4 regions of the Streptomyces sp. NPDC008121 genome follow, and region 4 is predicted to be linked to each of the others. Evidence: riboswitches for the same ligand, from Rfam matches in the RefSeq annotation. Region 4 holds a riboswitch; each other region holds the start of a gene.

Region 1 (3,068 bases), on a different contig from region 4:
GCCGCGCCAGCGCGTCGGCCAGGCCGCGCTCCCGGAGCCAGGCCAGCGCCCGGACGGTCCCGCGCGTGCCCGGCACGACGACGAGATCGGCGTCGGCCAGTTCCTCGGCGCGGTCCACGAACCGCACGACCACGCCCGGTTCGGCCGCCAGCGCGTCCACGTCCGTGAAGTTGGACATCAGCGGCACGGCGCACACCGCCACCCGCAGCACGTCCTCGCCGACCGGCGGCGCCACGACCGACTCCCTGACCGCGCCGCGCAGCGAGACCCGCAGCCCGTCCTCCTCGTCGATGCCGAGGCCGTGGGCGTAGGGCAGGACGCCGAAGGTCCGCCGTCCGGTGAGACCGAGCAGCATGTCGAGGCCGGGTTCGAGGAGCGAGACGTCGCCGCGGAACTTGTTCACGAGAAAGCCCGCGATCAGCTCCTGGTCCTCGGGCGCGAGGAGCGCCGTGGTCCCGAAGAACTGGGCGAACACTCCGCCCCGGTCGATGTCGCCGACCACCAGGACCGGCAGCCGCGCGGCCCGCGCGATGCCCATGTTCACGATGTCCGTGCGCCGCAGGTTGATCTCGGCCGGACTGCCCGCCCCCTCGCAGATCACGGCGTCATATGTGCCCCGCAGCTCCTCCAGGCACGCGAGGACCGGCTCGAAGAGCTCCTTCTGCCGTCCCCCGTGGTAGCCGCGCGCGCTCAGCTCGCCGACCGGCTTCCCCATGAGCACGACCTGGCTGGAGCGGTCGCTGCCCGGCTTGAGCAGTACCGGGTTCATCAGCGCGGTGGGCTCCACCCGGGCGGCCTGAGCCTGCATGGCCTGCGCGCGGCCGATCTCCGCGCCCTCCCTCGTCACGAAGGAGTTCAGGGACATGTTCTGGCCCTTGAACGGCGCGACCTTCACCCCCTGACGCACCAGCCAGCGGCATATCCCCGCCGTGACGACGCTCTTGCCCGCGTCGGACGTGGTCCCGGCGACCAGCAGCCCCCCGCCCGTCATCCGTGCCTCCGCTTCCTCTGCCGCGCGCCCGCCAGGGCCCGTCCCGCCACACAGACCGCCAGCGTCAGCCAGGTCACCCGGCGCGACAGCCGTACCGCACGCTCGATGTCCGCCACCTCCACCGCCCGGCCCTCGCCGTTGAGCACGGGCCGGTGCTCCACCCGCCCGCCGTACGACAGCGTCCCGCCCAGCCGTACGCCGAGCGCGCCGGCGAACGCCGCCTCCACCGGGCCCGCGTTGGGGCTCGGGTGGGCGGCCGCGTCGGAGCGCCAGGCCCGCACCGCGCCCCGGGGGTCGCCGCCGGCGACCGTCGCGAGCAGGGCCGTCAGCCGCGCCCCCGGCCAGCCGGCGAGGTCGTCGAGCCGGGCCGAGGCCCAGCCGAAGCGGCGGTACGTCGGGGACTTGTGGCCCACCATCGCGTCCAGGGTGTTGACGGCCCGGAAGCCGACCAGCCCCGGCACGCCCGCGACCGCGCCCCAGACCAGGGCGCCGACGACGGCGTCGGAGGTGTTCTCGGCGACGGACTCCACGACCGCGCGGGCCATCGCGGGGCCGTCCAGGGCCTGCGGATCGCGGCCGCACAGATGCGGCAGCCGCTCGCGGGCCACGTCCAGGTCCCCGGCGGCCAGCGCCCCGCCGACGGCGCGGGCCTCCCGGCCCAGGGTCGTACCGCCGACGACGGCCCAGACGGAGGCGGCGGTCAGGGCGGCGGACGCGGCGGGCCGGTCGCGGACCGTACGGGCGGCGAGGGCGCCGAGCACGGCCGTACCGCCCACGCAGACGGCGGTGTGCAACGCGCCCCAGCCGCGGTGGTCGCGGCGCAGAAGGCTTTCGACGGCGCCGGCGGCCCGGCCGAAGGCGGCGACGGGGTGGCCGCGGCGGGGGTCGCCGAGGAGCAGGTCCGCGGCCAGACCGGCGGCGGCGCCGTACGCGAAGGCGCCCGGGGGCGCGGATACACCGGTGGCTCTGCGGCCAGGCATGGCGCTGTGTCCTCACTCAGGGTCCGCGCCCTGGCTCGACGTGACCGGCGGTGAGAGTTCCTGGCTCCCGGGGTTTCACCCCCGGTCACAGTGGCGGGACCGCGCCGGATTCGCACCGGACTTCCTCTTCTGCCGCCGTATTGGCCCCGAGAGTCCACCACGGGGCGCGAACGGCCGTCAACTCACCCTTGACCTGCGACAGGAGAGTGTGCGAAGCCCCACAGCGACGATGACCGGGCGGGCCGCACCCTTCGGTGCGACCCGCCCGGCGGTGGTGTGGTGAGGCGTCAGACGACGATCAGATAGATGCCGTACGTGACGGCCGCCGCGCAGAGTGCGAAGCAGGCGTACGCGCCGGTGCGCGCGAGGGCGGCGGAGCCGCCCTGGGCGGCGGCCTGCTCCTGCTTGGAGAGGCCGATGATGCCGAGGGTGAACAGGCCCACGAGGGCGACGGTCGCCACGAGGCTGACCCCGAAGACGGAGCCGAGAGCTGCCCAGTCGATCTTCATGTCGTTCGTCCTTACACCGCGGCGGAGGCCGCGGGGGCTGCCGGGTCCGTGGGGGCCGGCGAGGGGATGGTGGTCTTGAGGTCCTCGTCCGCGAAGGCGGCGACGGAGCCGGCCGGCGGCGGGGTGACGGCCGCGATGGCGGTGGTCACGACGCCCGCGGGCTCGTCGGCCAGGTCGTCGTCGGTGACGTTGTGGTGGTCGACCGGCTTGCGGCGCGAGAGCGCCCAGATGACGGCGGAGCCGGCGATCAGCAGGAGCGCGACGACGGCGATGCCCCAGGTGCCCTGCTGGGTGAGGAATTCGGCGCCGGCGGCGACCAGGCCCGCCGCCGGAAGGGTCAGACCCCAGGCGACGAACATCCGGGTCGCGGTCGACCAGCGGACGACACCGCCCTTGCGGCCGAGGCCCGCGCCCATCACGGCACCCGAGCAGGACTGGGTGGTCGAGAGGGAGAAGCCGAGGTTCGAGGAGGCCAGGATGACCGTGGCGGCGCTGGTCTGGGCGGCGAAGCCCTGCTGCGGCCGGAGGTCGGTGAGGCCCTTGCCCATGGTGCGGATGATGCGCCAGCCGCCGAGGTAGGTGCCGAGG
Region 2 (3,068 bases), on a different contig from region 4:
TCGGCGCTCGCGCTCTTCATGTACCCGCACTCGATCACGGCGACGCTCTCCTCGCGCAGCCGTGACGTCATCCGCCGCAACACCACGATCCTGCCGCTCTACTCCCTGATGCTGGGTCTGCTGGCGCTGCTCGGCTTCATGGCGATCGCGGCCGGGGTCAAGGTCAGCAACGGCCAGCTCGCCATCCCGCAGCTGTTCGAGAACATGTTCCCGGACTGGTTCGCGGGCGTGGCCTTCGCCGCGATCGGCATCGGCGCGCTGGTGCCGGCGGCGATCATGTCGATCGCCGCGGCCAACCTCTTCACCCGCAACATCTACAAGGACTTCCTGAAGCCGGACGCCACGCCGGAGCAGGAGACCAAGGTGTCCAAGCTGGTGTCCCTGCTGGTGAAGGTCGGCGCGCTGGCCTTCGTCCTCACCATGGACAAGACCGTCGCCATCAATTTCCAGCTCCTCGGCGGCATCTGGATCCTGCAGACCCTGCCGGCGCTGGTCGGCGGTCTGTTCACCCGCTGGTTCCACCGCTGGGCGCTGCTCGCCGGCTGGGCCGTCGGCATGGTGTACGGCACGGCGGCGGCGTACGGAGTGGCCAGCCCGACCCAGAAGCACTTCGGCGGCTCGTCCGCCGAGATCCCGGGCATCGGCGAGATCGGCTACATCGGTCTCACCGCCTTCGTGCTCAACGTCGTCGTCACCGTCGTCCTCACCTTCGTCCTGAGGGCGGTCAAGGCGCCGGACGGCATCGACGAGACCTCTCCGTCGGACTACACCGCGGACGCGGGCGACCCGGGGGTCGAGACCGAGCTTCCCAAGCTCGGCGCGAACACGCACTGACCGCTCGCTCCGGGGCGGAGGGGCTGAAAGGCGGACGCACCGGAGGAGGAGCGACACAACATGTGGGGGGTGCCGCAAGCGGCGCCCCCCACATGTATGCTCATCTCGCTGTCGCCGCAGGGGAATCCGGTGGAAATCCGGAACTGTCCCGCAACGGTGTGTTGGTGTGCTTTTGCGCTCACGCGAGTCCGAAGACCTGCCGACAGTGCGCCCGGTCCGTCCGTTCCGGGTGCCAGAGTCGTCCGGGCCTCGCGGAGTGGGCCGGTGGACACGGCGCGCGCCCGCGTGAAGGGGTGCCCCCTGCCGTCCGCCTCCCGCCGCCGCCCCCGGGCCGAGCGAGGGAGAGCCCCACGTGACCATCGCGCCAGCCGATCCGGCCACGGCGATCGAGAGCGACGGACCCGGCACCATGCTGCTGCGGACCCTGACCGACCTCACCGCCGATCTCCCCGACACCGACCCGGGCAAGGTCGCCGCCGCCGCGCTGCGCGGCCGCAACGCCTCCTCCGACGAGGCGGAGCTGCGGGAGCTGGCCACCGAGGCGGCCGCCGGTCTGATCGCCGAGGACCCGGCCTACTCCCGGCTCGCGGCCCGCCTGCTGACGATCACCATCGCCGACGAGGCCGCCGGCCAGGGCGCGATCACCTTCTCCTCCTCGGTGGCCGTCGGCCACCACGAGGGTCTGATCGCCGACCGCACGGCCGCGTTCGTCCGGCAGCACGCCGCCCGGCTGGACGCGCTGATCGACTCCGCCGCGGACGACCGCTTCGGCTACTTCGGCCTGCGCACGCTCTTCTCCCGCTACCTCCTGCGCCACCCGATCACCCGCAAGGTGATCGAGACCCCGCAGCACTTCATGCTCCGGGTGGCCTGCGGGCTCGCCGAGGACGACAGCGCCCGCGCGCTCGACGAGGTGGCGGCGCTCTACGGGCTGATGAGCCGGCTCGACTACCTCCCCTCCTCCCCCACGCTCTTCAACTCCGGCACCCGCCACCCGCAGATGTCGTCCTGCTATCTGCTGGACTCGCCGAAGGACGAGCTGGACTCCATCTACGACCGGTACCACCAGGTCGCCCGGCTCTCCAAGCACGCCGGCGGCATCGGCCTGTCGTACTCCCGCATCCGAGCCCGCGGCTCGCTGATCCGCGGCACCAACGGGCACTCCAACGGCATCGTGCCGTTCCTCAAGACGCTGGACGCCTCCGTCGCCGCCGTGAACCAGGGCGGGCGGCGCAAGGGCGCGGCCGCCGTCTACCTGGAGACCTGGCACGCGGACATCGAGGAGTTCCTGGAGCTACGCGACAACACCGGTGAGGACCAGCGGCGTACGCACAACCTCAACCTGGCGCACTGGATCCCGGACGAGTTCATGCGGCGGGTCAACGCCGACGCCCCGTGGTCGCTGTTCTCCCCCGCCGACGTGCCCGAGCTGGTCGACCTGTGGGGCGAGGAGTTCGACGCCGCCTACCGCGCCGCCGAGGCCAAGGGGCTGGCCCGCAAGACCATGCCGGCGCGCGAGCTGTACGGCCGGATGATGCGGACGCTGGCGCAGACCGGCAACGGCTGGATGACGTTCAAGGACGCCTCGAACCGGACCGCCAACCAGACGGCGGAGCCCGGCCACACGGTGCACTCCTCCAATCTCTGCACGGAGATCCTGGAGGTCACGGACGACGGCGAGACCGCGGTCTGCAACCTGGGCTCGGTCAACCTCGGCGCCTTCGTCGACCTGTCGACCGGCGACATCGACTGGGAGCGGCTGGACGCGACCGTCCGTACCGCCGTCACGTTCCTCGACCGGGTCGTCGACATCAACTTCTACCCGACCGAGCAGGCCGGGCGCTCCAACTCCCGCTGGCGGCCCGTCGGCCTGGGCGCGATGGGCCTCCAGGACGTCTTCTTCCAGCTGAAGCTGCCCTTCGACTCGCCCGAGGCCCGCGCGCTGTCGACGCGGATCGCCGAGCGGATCATGCTCGCGGCGTACGAGGCCTCCACCGACCTCGCCGAGCGCAACGGCCCGCTCCCGGCCTGGGAGAAGACCCGCGCCGCCCGGGGCGTCCTGCACCCCGACCACTACGACGTCGCGCTGACCTGGCCCGAGCGCTGGGCCGCGCTGCGCGAGCGGATCGCGGCGGTCGGCATGCGCAACAGCCTCCTCCTCGCCATCGCGCCGACGGCGACGATCGCGTCGATCGCGGGCGTGTACGAGTGCATCGAGCCGCAGGTCTCCAACC
Region 3 (3,068 bases), on a different contig from region 4:
CGGACGCGACCCCAACCCGTGACACCCGACGCCAAGGAGGCGCAGGCGCGCCTGGGCGGACAGTTCACGCCGAGCCGTAACGTCCCGTGCCCGGGTGCGGTACCGTACGGGAAGCGTCGCGTGCCGGTGGCAGACTGTGTCAGGCATGGAGGCGCCGGACCGAAGGAGGTTGACGATGTACTCGTCCCACCCTTCGCTCTCGCGTGTCTGAGCGCGAGACGACCAGGCTCGTCGCCTGGAGCCAAGAACTCCGTCAGGTGCACCACCGACTGCGGGAAGCGCTGTCCGTGACCCGCGCCTCCCTCGCCGACGGCACCCCCGGTGAAGCGGCCACCCGCGAACTGCTGCTGTACTGCCACGGCTTCTGCACGGCTCTCGACGCCCACCACCAGGGCGAAGACCGCACCCTGTTCCCCGCCATCGCGGCCGCGCACCCCCAGTTGCGCCCGGTACTGCGCTCCCTTGAGCAGGACCACTCGATGATCGCCTACCTGCTCAACGGCCTCCGCGCCGCGGTCGACCGGGCCGCGCCGCCCGAGGAGCTCGACCAGCACTTCGAAGGCATCGCCGCGATCATGGAGAACCACTTCCGCTACGAGGAACGGCAACTGCTCACCGTGCTCGAGACCCTCGAGCTGGAAGCCGTACCCGGCGAGGTCCTGGGCCCGATATGAGCCGGTGAGCGGTGAATCCGCTTACGCCTCGTCAGCAGTGCCGGCACGCAGACAGTGGTCTGGGGCGACCCCCCACTGCCAACGGCGTCCCGCCCAGGGGCGACGGTCGAGCGCAGTGAAGCGGTCGCCGCAGGCTGCACCGGATGAACACTCCTTGTCATGATGGCTGCACTCGCGGTTGTGTCTGATCGCACAGAGTGTGGTCTGGCGAGGCGTGGCCGGTTCTGCGATGCTTTCGCCGAACAAGCGACGGCGGAACGAGGAAGCCGGTGAGATTCCGGCACGGTACCGCCACTGTGTAGGGGGAGCGACTCCGCCCATGGCCACCGCCCCATCAGGGGTGGGAAGGCCGGAGAAGCTGTGATCCCGAGTCAGGAGACTCACGCCGTCGCACCTCGATGTACGGGGCGGATTTCCCCAGGAGAGGCGGTGGCACTCGTGTGCCTGCGTATGTGTGAGGGCAGTTCCGCGCTGCCTGTGCTCCTCCGGAGCCGGCCTGCCCGGCGTGCCGCACGGGCTCGATCCCCCAGGTCCTGACGACCTCCTCCCTCAGCGGTTTCTTCCCGCACGCCGTATCAGGCGCACCGCCATGCCGGTGCGCCCTGGCCCACGCATGCCCTCAGGAGTCAACTTTGCCGTCCGTACGGTCCCTTGCGCCCGGTCGCCGTCAGGCTGCCGCAGCGGTCTTCCTGGCCGCCGCCCTCACACTCACCGCGTGCGGCGGCGCCTCCGGCCCGCCCGCCGATGCCAAAGCGGCAGCCGCCGGGAAGGGCTGTATCGAGGACTTCGACCCGGCCAAGGACTACTTCCCGGTCAAGTCCACGGTTAAGCACGCCGAGAACTTCACGCTCCGGTACGAGAAGAGCTACCAGGTCCTCACCGTCAAGGAGCCCTTCCCCAAGGGCAAGCCCGAGTCGTACGTCCTGGTCAAGTGCGGTGCGCCGAAGCCGGAGCTGACCGGTGAGCTGGCGTCCGCACAGCAGGTCACCGTCCCCGTCAAGAGCCTGTACTCCGCCTCCACCACCCATCTGCCGCTGCTCACCGAGACCGGCACCCTGGACGTGCTCACCGGTGTCGCGAGCGCCGTGGCCATCTCCTCCGCCGAGGTGCTCGAGCGGGTGCGGGCGGGCGAGGTCGTCGAGTACGCCAAGGACCGCACCCTCGACGCCGAAGCCGTCATCGGCGCCAAGCCGGACGTCCTGATGACCCAGGGCACCGACGACCCGCAGTACCCCAAGCTGCGCCAGGCCGGGATCGCCGTCGTCGCCAACGCCGAATGGCTGGAGCCGAGTCCGCTCGGCCGAGCCGAGTGGGTCAAGGCCATGGCCGCGCTCACCGGGGCGGAGCAGCGCGCCGGTGAGGTGTTCGACACCATCGAGGGCGACTACCGGAAGGTCGCGGCCAAGGGTGCGCAGGCCGTCGCGGCGGGCAGGCCCGTCGAGGTGCTGCCCGGAACGATGTACCAGGGCACCTGGTCCATGCCCGCCGGCGGCAGCTACGCCGCCCGGCTGATCAAGGACGCGGGCGGCACCTATCCGTGGGCGAGCGAGCGGGGCACCGGCGGCCTCCAGCTGAACTTCGAGGGCGTGCACGCCAAGGGCGGCCGGGCCCCGGTCTGGATCGCCGACCAGCAATGGAAGTCCACCGCCGACGCCGTGAAGGCCGACAGCCGGTACGGGCAGCTGAAGGCCCTCACCGGCGGTGCGGTCTGGACGAACACCAAGGCGGTCGGCCCCGGCGGCGGCAACGACTACTTCGAACGCGGTGTGCTGCGCCCGGACCTGGTCCTGGCCGACCTCTTCGCGCTGATGCACCCGGACCGGGCGAAGGGCCACACCTTCACCTTCTACGAGCTGGTGCCCAAGGCGTGACGACGCACCTGACCGCCGCGACGGCCGCCGCCCCGGACACCACGCCGACGATCCGAATGGCGCGGCGGCGCCTCGCCGTCGTCCTCGCCCTCGTCGCCGGTACCACCGCCCTGTTCGTCCTCACCCTCGCGACCGGCTCCCACCCGGTGCCGACCGGGGAGGTGGTGCGGATCCTGTTCGGCGGCACCGCCGACGACCCGCGGTGGACCGTCATCGTGGAAGAGGTCCGGCTGCCGCGAGCGCTGACCGCCACCGCCGCCGGTGCCGCCCTCGCCGTGGCGGGCGTGCAGATGCAGACGCTGTTCCGCAACGCGCTGGCCGATCCGTTCTCCCTCGGGGTGAGTTCGGGCGCCAGCATCGGCGTCGCCGCCGTGGTGGTCGGCACCGGCGGCGTCGCCGGCAGCTTCACCGGCGACCTGGCCGGTCTGGGACGCGTGGGTGTCGTCATCGCCGCCTCGCTCGGGGCCGCCGCCGTGATGGCGCTCGTCCTGCTCCTCTCGCGATGGGTGAAGTCGGCCGTCAC
Region 4 (3,068 bases):
TGACCAGTTCCACCACGGGGGAACGAAGACTCACGGGAGGGACCTTTCCAGTACGAGAATGAGCGCGACGAGACCGCCGAGCAGGCCGGCCGTCGCCGCCAGGAACCGGCGCGAGACGACGGCGCCGGGCACCAGGACCCGCAGGGTCCCGTCGTAGCCGCGCCCCGCGAGGCCGGACTGCAGCCGCTGCGCCCGGTCGAAGGCGCGGACGAAGGCGGTCGCCCCGAGCCCGGCGAGCGAGCGCCAGGTCGCCGCCCGGGTCGTCAGACCCAGCCGGGCCGCCTGAGCCTGGCGGATCTTCGCCATGGAGTCGAGGAGCAGAAAGCTGATCCGGTACATCACGAGGGCGACGTCCACGACGGGCGCCGGGACCCCCGCCCGTACCAGCCGCGGCAGCACGTCCGAGACGGGCGTGGTGAAGGCGAACAGCAGCACCCCGAGGGACGCGGCCGAGGTCCGCAGCAGCAGTTCGCCGGCGTGGACCGGCCCGTCGGGCGCCAGGGCGACGAGGCCGCGCGCCCCGCCCACCTCGAAGAGCAGCGGGACCGCGCCCGTCACACAGAAGCCCAGCGGAATCCGGAACGCCCGCCACAGCTGACGGCCCGGTACCCCGGCCGGACCGAGGAGCACGGCCAGGGTGGCCGCCACGACCAGGACCGCCCCCGGCCACGGCGGCAGGCAGACCGCGCACAGCGTCAGACCGAAGCCCAGAGCCGCCTTCTCGCACGGATGACGGCGGCGCCAGCGACTGCTGTGCGCCGCCGCGTCGATCGGCAGCATCGGCGACTACTCGTCGCCGGTCGCTGCCGCCGTCGACGGGGCTCCGGGAGCCCCGGCGCGGGCCTCACCCTGCTTGCGGCCCTTGCGCAGACCGAAGTAGTAGGCGAGGACACCGGCGCCGAGGGCCGCCTGCAGCGCGAACAGCGCCGACTCGACCTCGCCTGACGGCGGCTCGTAGAGCGGGCTGAACCACGGCTCGTAGTCGGGCGCGATCTCCGTGATCGCCACCTCCGCCTCGGCGTCGGCGCCGGCGAACGGCTCCTCCTTGTGGTCGCCGAGACCCAGCACCAGCGGGAACACGGCCAGTGCCGCGACGACGAGCAGCAGCAACGTGTTGATCTTCGCGTTACGGCTCATCAGACGTTCGCCTCCGCCTTCTCGGTCTTCCGGGCGCCCGGGAGGAGAATCCCGAGACGGGTCAGATCGCCCTTGCTGGACTGCGTCAGCAGCCGCATCACGAGCACCGTCAGCAGGCCCTCGCTGACCGCGAGCGGCAGCTGCGTGACGGCGAAGATGGAGCCGAACTTGGCGAGCGCGCCCATGACACCGCTGCCCGGGTCGGGGAAGGCTAGCGCGAGCTGCACGCTGGTGACGCAGTACGTGGAGAGGTCGGCGACGAAGGCGCCGAAGAAGACGCTCACCATCAGCGGGAGGTCGAACCGCCGCAGCAGGCGGTAGATCCCGTATCCGGCCCAGGGCCCGACGATCGCCATCGAGAAGGCGTTGGCGCCGAGCGTGGTGAGCCCGCCGTGGGCGAGGAGCAGCGCCTGGAACAGCAGGGTGATCGTGCCGAGCACCGCCATCACCGGCGGCCGGAACAGGATCGCCCCCAGCCCCGTGCCGGTGGGGTGCGAGCAACTGCCCGTCACCGAAGGAATCTTGAGGGCGGACAGGACGAAGGTGAACGCGCCGGACGCGCCCAGCAGCAGGGTGGACTCGGGGTTGGCCTTGACCTCGCGGGTCAGGGCACGGACGCCGTGGACGACGAAGGGAGCGGACGCGACGCCCCAGGCGACGGCGTGCACGGGCGGTAGATAGCCCTCGGCTATATGCATGATCGGGAGACCCTCTCCAGCACCTCGTGGATGGACAACGCACCTTGGCCGGTCTCCTGGCTGACGGGTCATGCCGTCGCGGCTCCGCCTTCCCACACCGCGACGGTCTCCCGAGGCGGTGCAGTGGCTCCCTCGAAGGGTTCTCCCCGAGGGGTGGAGCCGGACTTCCCGATCACAGTGGCGAGGGCCGCACCGGTTCCACACCGGTTTCCCGTACACCAAGGCGGTGTGACATTAGTGGGTTGACCAGGCGCATCACAACACGGAGGCTTCCGCGGACGGTGTGTGACGGGTCTCTCGCGCCCCCCGCTCACTCCTTTCGGTACGTGTACGCCTCCGCTGCCGCCGCCTCCACGGCGTCCAGGTCGCCGCCCGCGCTCGCCGTGACGAGGGCGGCGATCGCCCCCTCCACGAAGGGGGCGTCCACAAGCCGGGACCCCTCGGGCAGCTCGTCGCCCTCGGCGAGGAGCGCCTTGACCGTCAGCACGGCGCTGCCCAGGTCGACGAGGAGGGCGACACCGGCCCCCCGGTCGGCTTCCCGCGCCGCCTCGGCGATCAGCTCGGAGCTCGTACCGAGGCCGCCGCCGGGGTCACCGCCCGCGGCGACGATCGGCGCGGAGGGGCCGCCGCCCGCGAGTCCCCGGGCGAGTTCGGCGACGGCGGAGGCCACGGCGGCGCTGTGCGAGACGAGGACGATGCCGACCGGGCCGCCGGTCACGGGGCCACCTCCGTACGGGTGGTGCCGTTGCGACGGCGGGTCATGCGGCCACCTCCGCGAGGGCGGCGATCAGCAGGGCGGACGAGGTGGCGCCGGGGTCCTGATGCCCGATGGAGCGTTCGCCCAGGTAGCTGGCGCGGCCCTTGCGGGCCCGCAGCGGGACGGTCGCCAGCGCGCCCTGTTCGGCGGCCGCCGCGGCCGCCTCGAAGGACTCGCACAGCGCGTCGGCCGCCGGGACGAGCGCGTCCAGCATCGTCTTGTCGCCGACCTGCGCACCGCCCAGCTGGGCGACGGCGGCGACCCCGGCGGCCAGGGCCTCGGCGAAGGTCTCGCGGGTGACCGTCCCGGCGTCGCCGAGCGCCTTTCCGGTGCGGCGCAAAAGGGTTCCGTACAGCGGTCCGGAGGCCCCGCCGACGGTGGAGATCAGCCGGCGCCCGGCGGTGGTGAGCACCCCGCCCGGTGTCGGGGGAGGCTCCTTCTCCAGAACCTCCGTGACGGCGGCGAAGCCCCGCTTG

What was found. Region 4 has a riboswitch for cobalamin ahead of ACFZBD_RS08280 (energy-coupling factor ABC transporter permease). Riboswitches for the same ligand answer to the same signal wherever they lie in the genome.
Region 1: another riboswitch for cobalamin. It lies ahead of ACFZBD_RS17875 (cobalamin biosynthesis protein); the one in region 4 lies ahead of ACFZBD_RS08280 (energy-coupling factor ABC transporter permease).
Region 2: another riboswitch for cobalamin. It lies ahead of ACFZBD_RS12405 (ribonucleoside-diphosphate reductase subunit alpha); the one in region 4 lies ahead of ACFZBD_RS08280 (energy-coupling factor ABC transporter permease).
Region 3: another riboswitch for cobalamin. It lies ahead of ACFZBD_RS03235 (ABC transporter substrate-binding protein); the one in region 4 lies ahead of ACFZBD_RS08280 (energy-coupling factor ABC transporter permease).

The regions. Positions count from the first base shown of each region.
Region 1 is NZ_JBIBHT010000005.1:59,198-62,265, reverse strand. It holds gene ACFZBD_RS17880 (cobyric acid synthase) at 1-991, opposite strand, end outside; gene ACFZBD_RS17875 (cobalamin biosynthesis protein) at 988-1,971, opposite strand; cobalamin riboswitch at 2,004-2,147, opposite strand; gene ACFZBD_RS17870 (hypothetical protein) at 2,259-2,480, opposite strand; gene ACFZBD_RS17865 (inorganic phosphate transporter) at 2,492-3,068, opposite strand, start outside.
Region 2 is NZ_JBIBHT010000003.1:523,792-526,859, forward strand. It holds gene mctP (monocarboxylate uptake permease MctP) at 1-834, shown strand, start outside; cobalamin riboswitch at 894-1,053, shown strand; gene ACFZBD_RS12405 (ribonucleoside-diphosphate reductase subunit alpha) at 1,187-3,068, shown strand, end outside.
Region 3 is NZ_JBIBHT010000001.1:741,616-744,683, reverse strand. It holds gene ACFZBD_RS03240 (hemerythrin domain-containing protein) at 204-674, shown strand; cobalamin riboswitch at 870-1,077, shown strand; gene ACFZBD_RS03235 (ABC transporter substrate-binding protein) at 1,307-2,545, shown strand; gene ACFZBD_RS03230 (iron chelate uptake ABC transporter family permease subunit) at 2,542-3,068, shown strand, end outside.
Region 4 is NZ_JBIBHT010000002.1:618,112-621,179, reverse strand. It holds gene ACFZBD_RS08295 (ATP-binding cassette domain-containing protein) at 1-34, opposite strand, end outside; gene cbiQ (cobalt ECF transporter T component CbiQ) at 31-780, opposite strand; gene ACFZBD_RS08285 (energy-coupling factor ABC transporter substrate-binding protein) at 787-1,137, opposite strand; gene ACFZBD_RS08280 (energy-coupling factor ABC transporter permease) at 1,137-1,835, opposite strand; cobalamin riboswitch at 1,864-2,073, opposite strand; gene ACFZBD_RS08275 (PTS-dependent dihydroxyacetone kinase phosphotransferase subunit DhaM) at 2,146-2,553, opposite strand; gene dhaL (dihydroxyacetone kinase subunit DhaL) at 2,594-3,068, opposite strand, start outside.